3 regions of the Paenibacillus terrisolis genome follow, and region 2 is predicted to be linked to each of the others. Evidence: riboswitches for the same ligand, from Rfam matches in the RefSeq annotation. Region 2 holds a riboswitch; each other region holds the start of a gene.
What was found. A riboswitch is a leader RNA that binds a small molecule or an ion and turns the genes downstream of it on or off. The one in region 2 is predicted to bind cyclic di-AMP.

Region 1: linked by a shared signal. The riboswitch ahead of ACI48K_RS08695 (hypothetical protein) and the one ahead of ACI48K_RS00460 (KamA family radical SAM protein) in region 2 are both predicted to bind cyclic di-AMP.
Region 3: linked by a shared signal. The riboswitch ahead of ACI48K_RS23785 (C40 family peptidase) and the one ahead of ACI48K_RS00460 (KamA family radical SAM protein) in region 2 are both predicted to bind cyclic di-AMP.

Annotation. Positions count from the first base shown of each region.
Region 1 covers NZ_JBKFGG010000006.1:222,339-227,251, forward strand. Annotated here, with positions in the region: gene ACI48K_RS08675 (FHA domain-containing protein) at 1-9, shown strand, start outside; gene ACI48K_RS08680 (glycerophosphodiester phosphodiesterase family protein) at 59-1,036, shown strand; gene ACI48K_RS08685 (hypothetical protein) at 1,158-1,955, opposite strand; gene ACI48K_RS08690 (hypothetical protein) at 2,039-2,608, shown strand; cyclic di-AMP (ydaO/yuaA leader) riboswitch at 2,606-2,801, shown strand; cyclic di-AMP (ydaO/yuaA leader) riboswitch at 2,905-3,084, shown strand; gene ACI48K_RS08695 (hypothetical protein) at 3,206-3,604, shown strand; gene ACI48K_RS08700 (signal peptide protein) at 3,633-3,740, shown strand; gene kdpF (K(+)-transporting ATPase subunit F) at 3,737-3,817, shown strand; gene kdpA (potassium-transporting ATPase subunit KdpA) at 3,847-4,913, shown strand, end outside.
Region 2 covers NZ_JBKFGG010000001.1:92,597-97,509, reverse strand. Annotated here, with positions in the region: gene cobS (adenosylcobinamide-GDP ribazoletransferase) at 1-384, shown strand, start outside; gene ACI48K_RS00465 (cobyric acid synthase) at 427-2,010, shown strand; cyclic di-AMP (ydaO/yuaA leader) riboswitch at 2,040-2,180, shown strand; gene ACI48K_RS00460 (KamA family radical SAM protein) at 2,344-3,510, shown strand; gene ACI48K_RS00455 (methyl-accepting chemotaxis protein) at 3,578-4,913, opposite strand, start outside.
Region 3 covers NZ_JBKFGG010000046.1:15,683-20,595, forward strand. Annotated here, with positions in the region: gene ACI48K_RS23770 (4a-hydroxytetrahydrobiopterin dehydratase) at 107-406, shown strand; gene ACI48K_RS23775 (c-type cytochrome) at 499-858, opposite strand; gene ACI48K_RS23780 (GNAT family N-acetyltransferase) at 1,028-1,531, opposite strand; gene ACI48K_RS23785 (C40 family peptidase) at 1,766-2,245, opposite strand; cyclic di-AMP (ydaO/yuaA leader) riboswitch at 2,250-2,387, opposite strand; gene ACI48K_RS23790 (C40 family peptidase) at 2,641-3,132, opposite strand; cyclic di-AMP (ydaO/yuaA leader) riboswitch at 3,137-3,272, opposite strand; gene ACI48K_RS23795 (hypothetical protein) at 3,494-4,324, opposite strand; gene ACI48K_RS23800 (M1 family metallopeptidase) at 4,714-4,913, opposite strand, start outside.

The sequences.
Region 1 (4,913 bases), on a different contig from region 2:
GAAACCTGAGGGTGGTTATGGTACGGGGGGAACGGTTGTGAGACGGATAAAGGGATGGATGAAACGGAAGCGGTTTTGGCTCGTGCTCGGACTGATTGTTTTCGTATATTTGAATAATACTTCTTTATTGGCCGCGGAACGCGGCGGAGAGCCCAAGCTGCTGGCGCATCGCGGACTGGCGCAGACGTTTCCGATGGAAGGCGTTCAGAACGATACCTGTACTGCCCAGCGGATTTACGAGCCGGAGCATTCCTATTTGGAAAACACGCTGCCTTCTATGGAAGCGGCTTTTGCGGATGGAGCGGATATGGTGGAGTTCGACGTAAAGCTGACCAAAGACAGCCAGTTTGCCGTCTTTCACGATGCGACGCTGGATTGCCGCACGAATGCGCAGGGGACGACACTGGATTATACGATGGATGAGTTGAAGGCGCTTGATATCGGTTACGGGTACACGGCCGATCAAGGCAAATCTTATCCGTTTCGCGGCAAAGGCGTGGGGTTGATGCCTTCGCTGACGGATGTATTGACGCGCTTTCCGGACAAATCGTTCCTAATTCATATCAAGAGCGATAATCCCGATGAAGGCAGGCAACTGGCCGGCTATCTCGCCGAGGTGCCGGAGGAAGGCCGGAAACAACTGGCCGTTTATGGCGGGGATCAGCCGGTAGCCGCTGTGAAAGAGCAGCTTCCGGACATGCGGGTGATGTCCAAAGCCACGTTAAAGCAATGCTTGCTGTCTTACGAGGCTTCCGGCTGGACGGGTTATGTTCCGAATGCCTGCCGGAACACAGAACTGCACATCCCGGAAAAAATCGCGCCCTGGATTTGGGGCTGGCCCGATAAGTTCCTGAACCGGATGGACCGGGTAAATACCCGGGTGATCGTGGTGGGAGGCGATGGCAGCGAGTTTTCAAGTGGATTCGATACTGTCGCGGATCTTCGGCGCCTGCCGAAGGATTATTCCGGCTGGATATGGACCAACCGGATCGACCGGATCGGGAAAGCGCAGGCCAAAGTGCAGACCGGGGATTGAGCGATACAGGAGGGTGTCCCAGAAGTCATCTATGACGGCTTTTGGTACACCCTCTAATACTTATCATAACAGCAGAGCAGAAAAATCCTGCCAGATACCTGGTCGACTTTGAGGATTTGCGTTAGAACAGGTCAAACACCAACCCAAACACCAACCCAAACACCAACCCAAACACCAACCCAAACACCAACCCAAACACCAACCCAAACACCAACCCAAACACCAACCCAAACACCAACCCAAACACCAACCCAAACACCAACCCAAACACCAACCCAAACACCAACCCAAACACCAACCCAAACACCAACCCAAACACCAACCCAAACACCAACCCAAACACCAACCCAAACACCAACCCAAACACCAACCCAAACACCAACCCAAACACCAACCCAAACACCAACCCAAACACCAACCCAAACACCAACCCAAACACCAACCCAAACACCAACCCAAACACCAACCCAAACACCAACCCAAACACCAACCCAAACACCAACCCAAACACCAACCCAAACACCAACCCAAACACCAACCCAAACACCAACCCAAACACCAACCCAAACACCAACCCAAACACCAACCCAAACACCAACCCAAACACCAACCCAAACACCAACCCAAACACCAACCCAAACACCAACCCAAACACCAACCCAAACACCAACCCAAACACCAACCCAAACACCAACCCAAACACCAACCCAAACACCAACCCAAACACCAACCCAAACACCAACCCAAACACCAACCCAAACACCAACCCAAACACCAACCCAAACACCAACCCAAACACCAACCCAAACACCAACCCAAACACCAACCCAAACACCAACCCAAACACCAACCCAAACACCAACCCAAACACCAACCCAAACACCAACCCAAACACCAACCCAAACACCAACCCAAACACCAACCCAAACACCTCACCCGTCCGTCACTTCTTGAAATAGCGGCCTGTTATAGCCTTATTCCACTGAAGAGGCCTCATTCTGGATGAATAGCGCCATTTTATGGCCTTATTTATTCAGAAGAGCTCCTTTTCACTTGGTTTTGGCCGGTTTGCCGAAAATAGGGCCCTTTTGCACCGCTATTTTCAGGAAAATGCGGTCTCGGAGTGAAACAAGGCCATTTTGTACCGCTATTCGAGAAATCGCCGTTTGCCGTTTATTGTTGATTCCAGGCCAGGAAGGACCTGTTCAGCAAAAGGAAAGTTTGCCGGGACCGACTCAACTGCGCACGAGCAGCTCATCCTCGATGCCGGGCTCACTCCGGCTGACCGGAACGCCGGCAAAGCTGGCCCAACGCGGACCAGCGTGCTATGCATCAAGGGAAGCCGAAGCTTCCGGCATTTTCGACTTCGAATTTGCCGAAACCCAGCCCGGGGATCGGATGGATTTTGAGAAAAGTGAAGAAATACCGAATTCGGAAGAGTATTCGAGAGTTTTAGTGTGGTTCCCCACAGAAAAACGCCGGATTGGAGTAGTCATGCTTTTCGCATATTCTTTACAGGATAGCATGCCGAGAGTAAGATACGTTCATGAAATAACAATGATTACTATTTAAATTCAATCGCTGAATTTCCGAATAGGAAATCGGGGGAACCAAATGATGAGCGTAAGTCTGGTGTGGGAGCCGGACGAATGCGCATCCGGGGTGAATCCTTAAAGAAGAACGGCCATGGACCCTTCTTTGAGGTAGGGCGACTCTCACCGTCCGAATCCGGCAGCTAACCTCGAAAGCGAGGAACGGTTTATACCGCTCCGGAGAGAGGATGATGAAGCTTGTGATCGGAACAAGACCACAGGGCTCCTAAGCCTCTGTGGTTTTTTGCGTTTAAATTTGAAAAATTATAGTCATAATGAAAAAAATCGCTGAATCTTTCTGAAAACGAGAAAGAGCGGGGGAACCAATCGAAAGCCGCCAGGCGGCTTCCATGGGGTGAATCGCCGGGCATGGTTCGAGCAGCCTTTGTCCGGGGTAGGGCGACTCTTGCGTCCGAATCCGGCAGCTAACTTCGCAAGCGTCCAAAGAGAGTCCAAACATCTGTCGACTATAGACGCGTTTCATTAAACGTGCCTGAAGAAGCTGGCGACTTAGTTCTCTCTTTTCGCAGGGCTTCTTTTTTTGCGCCTTCGGCTACTAAATTGGAGGAGAATAATCATGAATCATGAGGAAGAATATATTCTGGTTTCTGCGCCTACGAAAGCGGGATTGGAATTTATTCGGACATTGCAAATCAAGAATCTGCCGTTTGCCGTATTGACCAACAATGAAAAAGAGAAGCGGCGGATGGATAAATTAGGCATAAAGCACATTATTAAAGTGGATACTAAAAAACATGATTCGTGGTTGATTCCCGATTTGCCAATTGGCCCTGTGTATCTATTTGAAAACAGTTTGCCGCTGTGCTGTTTGTATATTCAGATCTGCCAGTCCTGGACGAGAAAGCCGATCTATGTCATCGTCCACGGAACAAATTCCAGACTCGTCTACAAAGCGCTTGGAGCAGATTATGTTATTTATTCAAAAGGCGACAATGTTTCCTTTTTAATACCTTGAACACGCAAGAAGGGGAGGTACTACTGGAATGCTTGATGTGATTATGATCGGTTCGTTTGTGATTTTAACGGTATTTTGCCTCGGAATTGCGTCCTGGGCGAGCAGAGTGATTGATAAAGGAAGTGCGGAACAATGATTTGGGCTTTGGGGGTTATCGTTTTTTTGATGTTTGTGTATCTGCTGTATGTTTTATTGAATCCGGAGAAGTTTTAACTCAGTTGTCTTAGGAGGGTATGAAGGAAATGGTTGCCATTCTTTCCATTGGAGTCACGCTGCTACTCGCATTGCTTCTGGCTCGTCCGGCCGGATTGTATATGGCCAAAGTTTTCGATTATGAGAAGACGGGGCTGGATAAGTTTTTTGGCCCCATCGAAAAATTAATATACGCGATAGGCGGGATCCGACGGGAAAATCAGTCCTGGAAAAAATATGCCGCGTCGGTCCTGGTCAGCAACGGGGTTATGATCTTGCTGGTTTACCTTGTATTTCGGACGCAGTCCTATCTGCCGCTTAATCCAAGCGGAGTTCCGAACATAGAACCGACGCTCGCCTTTAATACGGCGATCAGCTTCATGACCAATACGAACCTGCAGCATTACAGCGGCGAAAGCGGATTATCGTATTTGTCGCAAATGATCGGGATTGTGTTCATGATGTTTGTGTCTCCAGCCACTTTGCTGGCTGCGGCAATCGCTTTTATCCGCGGACTCGCCGGCAAGCAGCTTGGTAATTTCTTTGTCGATTTGGTTCGTGCGCTTACTCGCATTCTGCTGCCGGTTGCGTTCGTGATGGCGCTTGTTTTTGTCGCCCTTGGCGTTCCGCAAACGCTGGAGCCTACGGCACTTGCCCATACGCTTCAAGGCGGCGATCAACTGATTGCCAGAGGTCCGGTCGCTTCATTGCTGTCGATTAAAATGTTCGGCACGAACGGCGGCGGGTTTCTGGGGGTCAACTCGGCACATCCGTTCGAAAATCCGGACGCGATCAGCAATTTGCTGCAAATTTTGCTCATGATGGTATTCGGTACAGCGATTCCGTTTACGTACGGGAAGATCGTCGGAAACGCCAAGCAGGGACGCGTGCTGTTCCTTTCCATGTCGCTGATGTTCATCATCATGCTGGTGATCTCGTTAACAGCCGAATACCATGGGAATCCGGTGCTGAACAGCTATGGCATCCAGCATGATCAGGGCAGCATGGAGGGCAAGGAGGTCCGCTTTGGCGTTGCGCAATCGTCTCTTTATTCAGTCGTGACAACCGCTGCCGAAACCGGGGCCGTGAACACGATGCATGACACGTTAACTCCGCT
Region 2 (4,913 bases):
GCCGCGCTGCTGACGGCGCCGGTATGGAGCCGCTGGTTTATGACCCGGGCGATGCGTTCCTGGCCGTTGGCGCGGCAGGGGGAAGGGCTAGCTGGGCAATTTCGCGGCTTCACCGCGCGCGATACCGCCGCGGCAACCTGGATCGCGGCCGCTTTGGCGTTGGCATCCTGGGTGCTTGTATCCGCCGCTGCCGGCGGGCAGCTCTCCTGGGTTCAAACGGGGCTATGTTTTGTCCTTCAGCCGCTTGTTGCCTGGGGGGCCGGGACGCTGGCCGCAAACCGGATCAGCTCCAGACTGGGAGGACTTACCGGCGATACCTATGGCGCGTTGAACGAGGGCCTGGAGGCTCTGCTGCTTTTGCTGACCGTGATTGTATTCCGGTGACGGGACCTGAACAATGAACGATAAAGGAGCGGGAAACAAGACATGGCATCTCGTACATCCGCCCCCCTTGGGGCGGTTTTGATGATTCAAGGGACGGCGTCGGATGTGGGCAAAAGCGTGATTGTAACGGCTTTATGCCGAATTTTCAAACAGGATGGCTTGCGGACGGCGCCGTATAAATCGCAGAATATGGCGCTTAATTCTTACGTTACCTGGGACGGCAAGGAAATCGGCCGAGCCCAGGGCATTCAGGCCGAAGCATGCGGCATTCCGGCAACGACCGATATGAATCCGGTGCTGCTGAAACCGACGGGGGAAATGGCCTCCCAGATCGTCGTCCACGGCAAACCGCTACAGGATCTTAGCGCTGCGGACTACCGGGAGAAATTCCTCCCGCAGGCGAAGCCGTTGGTCATGGAGGCGCTCGGGCGGCTGCGCGGTCAATACGATATCGTCGTGATGGAAGGGGCCGGCAGCCCGGCCGAAATCAATCTGAAACAGCGCGATATCGTAAACATGAATCTGGCCGGCTGGGCCGATGCCCCGGTTATTCTGGCCGCAGACATCGATCGCGGCGGCGTGTTTGCTTTTCTCGTCGGTACGCTGGAACTGCTGGAGCCTGCGGAACGGGCCCGGGTTAAAGGCTTCATCATCAATAAATTCCGCGGCGACCTCTCGCTGCTGCAGCCGGGGCTTGATTGGCTTGAACAGCGCACCGGCATTCCCGTCCTTGGCGTGCTCCCTTATTTGCCCGATTTGGAAATCGAAGCCGAGGATTCGGTCATATTGGACACTTATCCTTCCCGGCCGCAAAAGGATAAGGATGTCGATATCGCCGTGATCCGTTACCCGCGAATTTCCAATTTTACGGATTTTGACGTCCTCGCTGCCGAGTCCGACGTATCGCTCCGTTATGTTGACAAGCTGTCGGAGCTTGGCGATCCGGACATCGTCATTTTGCCGGGAACGAAAGACACGATCGGAGATTTGGATTTTGTGCGTGGACAGCAGTTGGACAAAGGTATCCGGGAGCACATTCTCGGCCGGCCGCATACACAGCTCATCGGGATTTGCGGCGGTTACCAAATGCTGGGCAAGCGGCTGAATGATCCCGATGCGGTGGAATCCAAAGTTTCGCGCGAAGCCGAGGGGCTCGGATGGCTTCCGCTCACGACAACCTTTCTCCCCGGGAAAACGACGGTAAGGGCGGAGGGCAAAGTGGCGACCGCTCACCCTGTTCCGCTTCATCCTTCGGGCAAGCCCATTTCGATCGAAGGTTACGAGATTCACGCCGGGGATACGGCGCTTCTTCCGGGAGCCGATGCCATGAACCTCTTTATGATCCGGAGGCATGGTGAGGAAGAGGAGAGGTATGACGGCTATTCCAGGCCGGATGGCCGCGTATTTGGCACTTACTTGCACGGGTTATTTCATAACGATGAGTGGCGGCGTTCCTGGCTGGATGCGGTGCGTATCGCCAAGGGGCTCGAGCCGCTGGGCACAACCTTTATGGCCGTATCGCGCAAAGAGGCCGCGTTTGACCGCCTCGCCGATCACATTAGGAATCATCTGGATATGGACCGGGTTTATGAAATCGCGGGAATCCGCATGGCAGAGCCGAACTAATTTTGACAAATGGGCCTTTTATGGTATAGCATATAATTACGCTTAGTTTTCGACGAGTAAAGTCGAAAAGCGGGGGAACCATCTTTTGGGGCGAATCGTTGATTGATCACGTAGGGAACCATCTTTCCCGAGCCCGTCAGCTAACCTCGTTTGCAGTGGATGGGTCATAAAGTGCCATTTTAAGCTTTAAGACATTGACCCTTTACGGGGTCTTTTTGTTTTTTATGACCTTTGATCCCGAGATTCGGCGGAATGCTCGTTATTCGCTGCTGCAAGAGGCAGGTTCCCGATGCTTCTTCTTTATGAGTCGCACATTCAAAGGAGGAGATGGTTATGGCACAACCGAAGTATATTACCGACATTGCGAAAGTGAGCGGGTTGTCCGAACGGGAACTCCAAGAGCTGCGTCCCATTACGGACAAATTCGTATTTCGGGCGAACGACTATTATCTGAACTTGATTGACTGGAAAGACCCGCAGGATCCCATCCGAAAGCTCGTTATACCGAATACGGGAGAATTGCGAGAATACGGCCGATGGGATGCTTCCGACGAGGACACCAACTATGTCGTCCCCGGCTGCCAGCACAAATACGGGACGACCGCGCTGCTTATCGTTTCGGAAGTATGCGGCGCTTATTGCCGTTATTGCTTCAGAAAACGATTGTTCCGAAACGATGTGAAAGAAGCGATGGCGGATGTAACCCCGGGCATTGAATACATTTCGCAGCATCCCGAAATCAACAATGTTCTGCTGACCGGAGGAGACAGCCTGATTCTGGCGACAAGCAAGCTTCGTTCGATTCTTGAGCGGCTGCGCGCCATCGAGCATGTAAAAATCATCCGTCTTGGCTCCAAAATCCCCGTCTTTAATCCTATGCGGATATATGAGGACCCCGAATTGCTGGAGCTGATCAAAGAATTTTCCACCGTTGAAAAGCGCATTTATGTCATGGCGCACATCAATCATCCCCGAGAAATTACACCTGAAGCCAAACGTTGCTTCCAAGCTTTGCATGAAGCCGGCGCGATTGTCGTCAACCAAACCCCTGTTCTGAAAGGCATCAACGATGACCCTGCCGTCCTTGGCGAACTGCTGGATAAGCTGTCCTGGGCCGGCGTTACGCCCTACTATTTCTTTATCAACCGTCCGGTTGCCGGAAATTCCGATTTTGTCATTCCTTTGCAAAGAGCATACCGGATTGTGGAGGAGGCTAAAGCCCGAACCTCCGGCCTTGGCAAACGGGTCAGATTATCGATGAGCCATACCTCCGGGAAAATCGAAATTTTAGCTGTCGAAAACGGCTTGGCTTATTTGAAATACCATCAATCCCGCGATCATGAATACGGAAAGTTTATGGTCCTTGAATGCCCGGATGACGCCTCCTGGTTTGACGATCTGCCCGGGAACGAGGCTTATTGGAATAAGCCGAAGAAGAAAGCGGAAGGAATTGCATCCGTGAATGAATTAACCGATATTCATGAAGCCTATTTTCTATAAGCAAAAACGCCCCTCTCGATCAATGGTCGAGAAGGGGCGTTTTTTAATGATTAGGGTCCGATGCAAGCTAGACCTGGAATTTCTCCACGGATTCCTTCAGGGATAAGGCTTGCTCATGCAGCTTGCGGACCGTTTCCGTGTGTAATTTCATTTCTTCCAGCTGTTCGCCGGAATACTGGGCGATTTGCTCCATACTTTGAAGCGATTTGGACGTAATGTTGGCGGATTCCTCGACGGAAGCGGTGACTTCTTCCGTGCCTGCCGATACTTCCTGTGTAGAGGCGGAGACGGATTGAATCGTCAAGTTGATGTTCTGGATCAGCTCCGTCAGCTGTTCGAACGCAAGTCCGGCCTTTTTCACGCGATCCGTGCCGGACACGATTTCATCGCTGGCTTGACGCATGGCGCTTACGGAGTTTTCGGATTCTTCCCGGATGCTGTGCAAATTCTCGGCGATTTCTTCCATGGCGCTTCGCGATTGCTCCGCCAGCTTGCGAACTTCCTCGGCGACGACCGCAAAACCTTTGCCGTGTTCACCGGCGCGCGCGGCTTCGATTGCGGCATTCAAAGCGAGAATATTAATCTGTTTCGTAATTTCCGTGATCGTTCCTACCACAGTCGCGATCGATTCGGAACGTTCATTCAAAACATGGATGTGATCCAGCGTTTTTCCGGCGGCCGCTTCAACGTTTTTCATTTGCTCAATGGCTGTCTGCGCGAGATCGTTGCCCGCACCGGCTTCCTCCGCGGCTTGTCCGATTCTTTCCGTCACTTCGGCTGAAGAAGAAGCGATATGCTGTACGCCTTGCGAAATCTCTTCCATGGCGCGGGCGTTTTCCGCAGCAGCCGAAGCGATCGCCATGCTGCCTTGCTCAATTTCCCGCGTGGCCTTATCGGAACGGGAAATCAGCTCCTGATAAGTGCCCACCGATTTGAACAGATGATCGGAGCCGCCCACAACAGATTGCGAGGTGGCAAGCACTTGGGAGACCATGGCTTTGAGCTGCAAAGTCATCAAATTAAAGCTTCCGGAGAGCTGTGCAACCTCGTCTTTGCCTTTGACATCAAGGCTTTGGCGGAAATCGCCTTGCGCCATTTTTTCGGTGACGACAACCAGCTTTTTGATCGATTTCGTAATCCGCGAACTGCTGAAATAAGCGATTACCAGGCCAACAACGATGACGAAGAGGAAAATCCCCGCGCAAGTCCAAAAAATCTCGTTGCGTTTTTCATCGATAAACGTTGCGTCGATCCCGACCGCCAGCACCGCTTCGCTGCCGGGGATTCCGATATAGGCCGTTTTGTGGGAGCCGTACTTGTCGGAATAAAGCTCGCTGATTTTGACTTCCTTGGCATCTTTCATGGCGCTTTGCACTTCCAGCTTGTCCCCGGGTTTCATCCCG
Region 3 (4,913 bases), on a different contig from region 2:
ATGAAGATGAGATCAGGGGAATACAATATGTAGCAAAGAGCCCGGCACAACATCAGTGAAACCGTTATCTAAAGGGAGCTCTTGAAGAGAACGGGGAGGAAGAAAAATGCCGTTTACACCGCAGGAAATAGAGGCGCACCTGGAAAAATTGGAAGGATGGGAGCTTGAGGAAGGACGCTGGATTTACCGAAAATATACGTTCTCCAATTTTATGAAAGGGATTGCTTTTGTGGATGAGGTCGCCGCCATTTCGGAGGCGTTTAATCATCACCCTTTTATCACCATTGACCACAAAACCGTGACGCTTCGTTTAACAACTTGGGAGGAAGGCGGAATTACGGCGATAGACATCAAAGAAGCCCAGCAATATAATGAGGCATTTGAAAAAACGCGTTCCGCCGATTGACGGGTCGAGGGCGATTAAATCGATAGCTTGCCAAAAAGCCCGCCAGGAACTTCAGGTTCCCGGCGGGCTTGCTTTGCTTTGCGCCGATGCCGTCATTTTTTCTCGGAGAGCCACATCGCGACGTTAGCAATTTCCTCATCTTTCAAACGATCTTTGAATGAAGGCATCATTCCGCCCTTGCCCTTGGTAATAATTCCATACAATTCGTCAGCCGTCAGCTCCGCTCCGATCTTCTGCAGGTTGGGACCTACCTGTCCCTGCAGCTGGTCTCCATGGCAACTGATGCAGTTCGCCTCAACCGTGGCTTGGGCTTGCTCGGCATTTAAAGTAACTGCGGGCATTTGAGGCTTAGCCTCCTGTTCGGTTTGCTCCCTGCCCGGCAGGGTGAACATCAGCACGACAGCCAAAGCGCATGCCGCGAAAAAAAGTCCGCTCATGATCCACTTTTGCATTCCATCGCCCCTCCATATGTAAGCTACCATTTCCATTATAACGGAACAATATGGTGGATCATAGCCTTTATGTCAAAAATAGCACACAATCAACGAAAAATACTGCCATTAAAGTGCAATTTATCATAGGCGATTTGTCGGTTTGGTCGAATGCAGTTGCGAGCGGCACTTACGCAAGACCGGGATCTCCACGGTAGACCATACAGTAAAAGGGTTTGGATACGCCTCCGGGGGTCATTTTCTCGTATAGGTCGGTGATCGTAAAGCCAGCTTTCTGGTAAGCCCGGATCGCCCGGTTGTTCCAAGTGAGAACCTCCAGATCAACCTCGTGGTCCGGATTTCTGCGAACCGCTTCTTTTACGATTGCGGAAACAAACGCCTTTCCGTGGCCGTGTCCGCATAATTCAGGCTTCATGCCAATTCCTAAGCGTGTTACGCCGGTAAGGGGGAAATATTGGGCGAAACCCGCCATTACTCCGTTCTCGTCTAAAACGGAAACATATTGCTCGGCCCGCAAAACCGGGTTGCCAAACTCCACATCAAGCGCTTTCATTTGCTCCCACGGGAGCCAGCCATAAATATCGTAAGGGGAGTCGTAACGCCAGGTGCAGATTTCCGCGCCATGACTTTCCTCCATGGGAACGACATGAAATTCCGGGATAAACTTATCCATCTTTGCGCCTCCTTCTAATGTAGGAATGCCGTCACTAAGATGAACTCCGTAGAATCTTGTAACCTCACTCTACCGGGAAAAGACGGGCTTGTAAATATTCAATTGAAACACGCAGGAAAACGGTAACCTTTCGCGGGCTTATCTCGTTATATAAGCAGGGAACAAAAAACCGCTCCGATTCCGGCAAGAATCAGGGCGGCTCCAAAATAGAGGGTCAAATAAAGATTCATGAAATCAGTTTGCGGCAAATACGGAAAATTTGTATTGGCTCAGAATTCTTTTCGCTCCAACGTAACGGTTGTTGTAGTAGTTGTTGCTCAGCTTGTCGATGCGGATGCCTTTTGAGGAAGAGGCGTGCGCAAAGCTGCCGTCACCGACGTAGATGCCAACATGGGATACTCCGTTGCCAAGCGTATTGAAGAAGACAAGATCGCCCGCTTTCAAGTTGCTTTTGGCTACCGGCGTTCCTTGCTTGTATTGGGCGGTTGATACGCGAGGAAGCTGAACGCCGATTTTGCTGAACACGTATCTGGTAAATCCGGAGCAATCGAACCCGGCAAGGGTGGTTCCTCCGAATTTGTAAGGTGTGCCGTATACGGATTTGACGACACTGCTCAAAGTAGTCGTAGTCGGTGTGGCCGCAAAGGCACTTCCGGCTCCCATAGTGAACACCAAAGCCAAACTCGTTACCGCTGCTGCAATCGTCTTTCTCATGATGTCTTGCTCCTTCCGAGGCCTGCGAGGTTAGCTTAAGGATTCGGTTGAAGGTTCCCTATGATCCCTTTGGAGCGAGATCAATTCACCCTGATGTGGTTCCCCCGTTTCCCGTGCACCGGGAATTCGGCAGTTTTGTTGTAGTATGTGCACAAAAACAAAGTTACAGCAAAGATTACAAAGTTGTTACTATTGCCTTTGGTTATTCTACCAAACGCGCCCAGCTTTGACAAGTTCGATGCCTGATATTTAAGAAAAAGAAGGCTTAAGTCCTGATTGAAATGGCCGTCAGCCGGGTAATGATTCCTAGATGGGAAATACCAAATAAATAGAAAAAACCCGCAAGAAAATGATCGAAGCATCGAATCACTTTCTTGCGGGTTTCCGGTTCCTGATTATTCTACGTTGTCTTGCTCAGCGGAATCTCCTGTAACGTCTTCATATTTGTCGGTACTCATAACGCGTTTAGCGCCAACATAACGCTCAACATAATACTTTTCGCTTAATTTGCTGATGACTACTCCATTGGAAGAGGAGGCATGAGCAAATTTCCCGTCGCCTACAAATACTCCTACGTGTGAAACGCCTTTGCCGGAAGTGTTAAAGAAAACCAGGTCGCCTGGGATCAACTCATCTTTGGAAACGGCGGTTCCCATTTTGTATTGAGAGCCGGATTGATGAGGAAGCTTGATACCAAGCTTAGAGTACACGTACATCGTAAATCCAGAGCAATCGAAGCCTGCTGTGGTTGTTCCACCGGATACATAGCTGGATCCAAGAGCCGAATCGACTACAGTGTCCAGTTTGGAATCCGCGAAAGCGCTACCAGCTCCAATTGTGAAAAGAATGGCAAAACTTACTGCTGCTGCGGCTAACTGTTTTTTCAAGAAGTTATGCTCCTTCCAATGCCTACGAGGTTAGCTTGAGGATTCGGTTGAAGGTCCCCTATGATTCCTGACTTCGGAATCAATTCACCCAAAATGGTTCCCCCGTTTCCCTGGCGAAGGGAATTCGGCTCTTAGTTCACACCTGAAATTACTAGTTCGTCATTCAGTAGAAGATTCTTGCCAAAGGTGACAAAAATGATTACAAAACTGTTACTGAAATTGTGCTGTTGTTATTGTAACAAATACAGGCATCTTTTGGCAATGGTTAATTAACAAGTTTAAGAGGGCACTTTAACGCACAAGGCCCCCGCGTATCCGCGGAGGCCTTGTGCTTTCAAGGTTTGAAAGTGGTGAAAAAAAATTAACTATTTTGTGACTTGGCTTGCCAGAGCCGATATTGAGAGGTGACTCTCCATATTTTAAACGCGCTGCGAATAAGAGGATAGGATTGCTGCAGAATCAGGGCGAGAAGGCCGGTCCAAATCCAAGAAACCGTGCCGAATAAAGTGAAAAGAACAAGTCCGAAAGCGATGAGAATCAGGGATATGGCGAGACCCTGAAGAAGATGCCTGAAACAAATCAACAGGGAATTCCATACACCGGCTTTGAACAAGTAGCCAAACAATGCGAACAGCAAGGTTTGCCGGATGAACCATCCGTAAGCGAGCCAGCCCAGCACATAGCCGAGGATCGTTAAGGAGGATGGCAGGTCAAGTCCTTTTTGCAGCAGGCCGGGCCACAGAGAGGTCAGCTTTGGAATAATCCAGAGCGAAGGCAGCAAAGTAAGCGCAAGCTCCAGGATATAAAAAAGGACAACCGGCTTCCAGAATTCCTTCATTCCCTGAAAAAGAGGAAGCCCCGTTCCTCTGGCGTCATTTGGAACAAGTCCGTAAAGAATTCCGGCCTGGATTAAGGGGGTCATCAGCAGACGGACCGCAGTCATGCCAATCAGCAGCCAGAAATACAGGCGTACATCCGGGTTGGTGCTTAGCCCGAGCTGTCCTTCGAACAGGAACAGGATCCGGCTGAGCCCGGTGGGCGGCGGGTCAGGGTATCTTTGCAGTACCTGGGTCACTGCGGTGTCGATGAGCCTGTAAAGGAAAATCCCCCACAGCAGCTGGTACAAAAACAGGATGATGACGGAGGGAAACTGGTTCTTCATCAGGCTCCAGCCTTGGCGCACATAGGTCATATCCTTCTCTCCTTAAAGTTTTGTGAGTAGGGTAGTTCAATAATTCATCTTTTGATCACAAAGCTAAGCATGAAGCCTAATCGGCATCGAATCTTGAATTGAGCCGGGCCTTCCGTTGCTCACGTAGGTTCAGCCTACGCTCCGCTACTCAGTCCCTAGCTTCATCCAACCTTCTCGGTGCTGAAAATCTGAATTATTGAACCATTTTTAAAGTTTCAAGCACTTCAAAACTACTTCGTAAGCATTCGCCTTTGTGAACGGATTTCTAATCCATTTGAATTAAATGAATCAAAGAAAACCAGGAGCAACAGCAATCGAAAGAATATTTCACACGGCTGCCGTTATGTGGATTCAATCTTTGGTTCAACTTATTTAGCTTTTAAGCCCGATCACCACAAGAACGAGCCGAGCACGGTCTCCAGCAGCTTGGTTACGCTGATATTGGAGCGGGTTCTGACTGGTTCGGGGACTTCGGCTTTCAAGTAATTGTTGATGTGCTTGTTTTCGAGCACGAGGGTATAGTCGGGATCGATTTGCACCCAGGCTAAGGGTTCTTTGTAATCCAGCTTGAGCTGAACCTTGCTGCCTT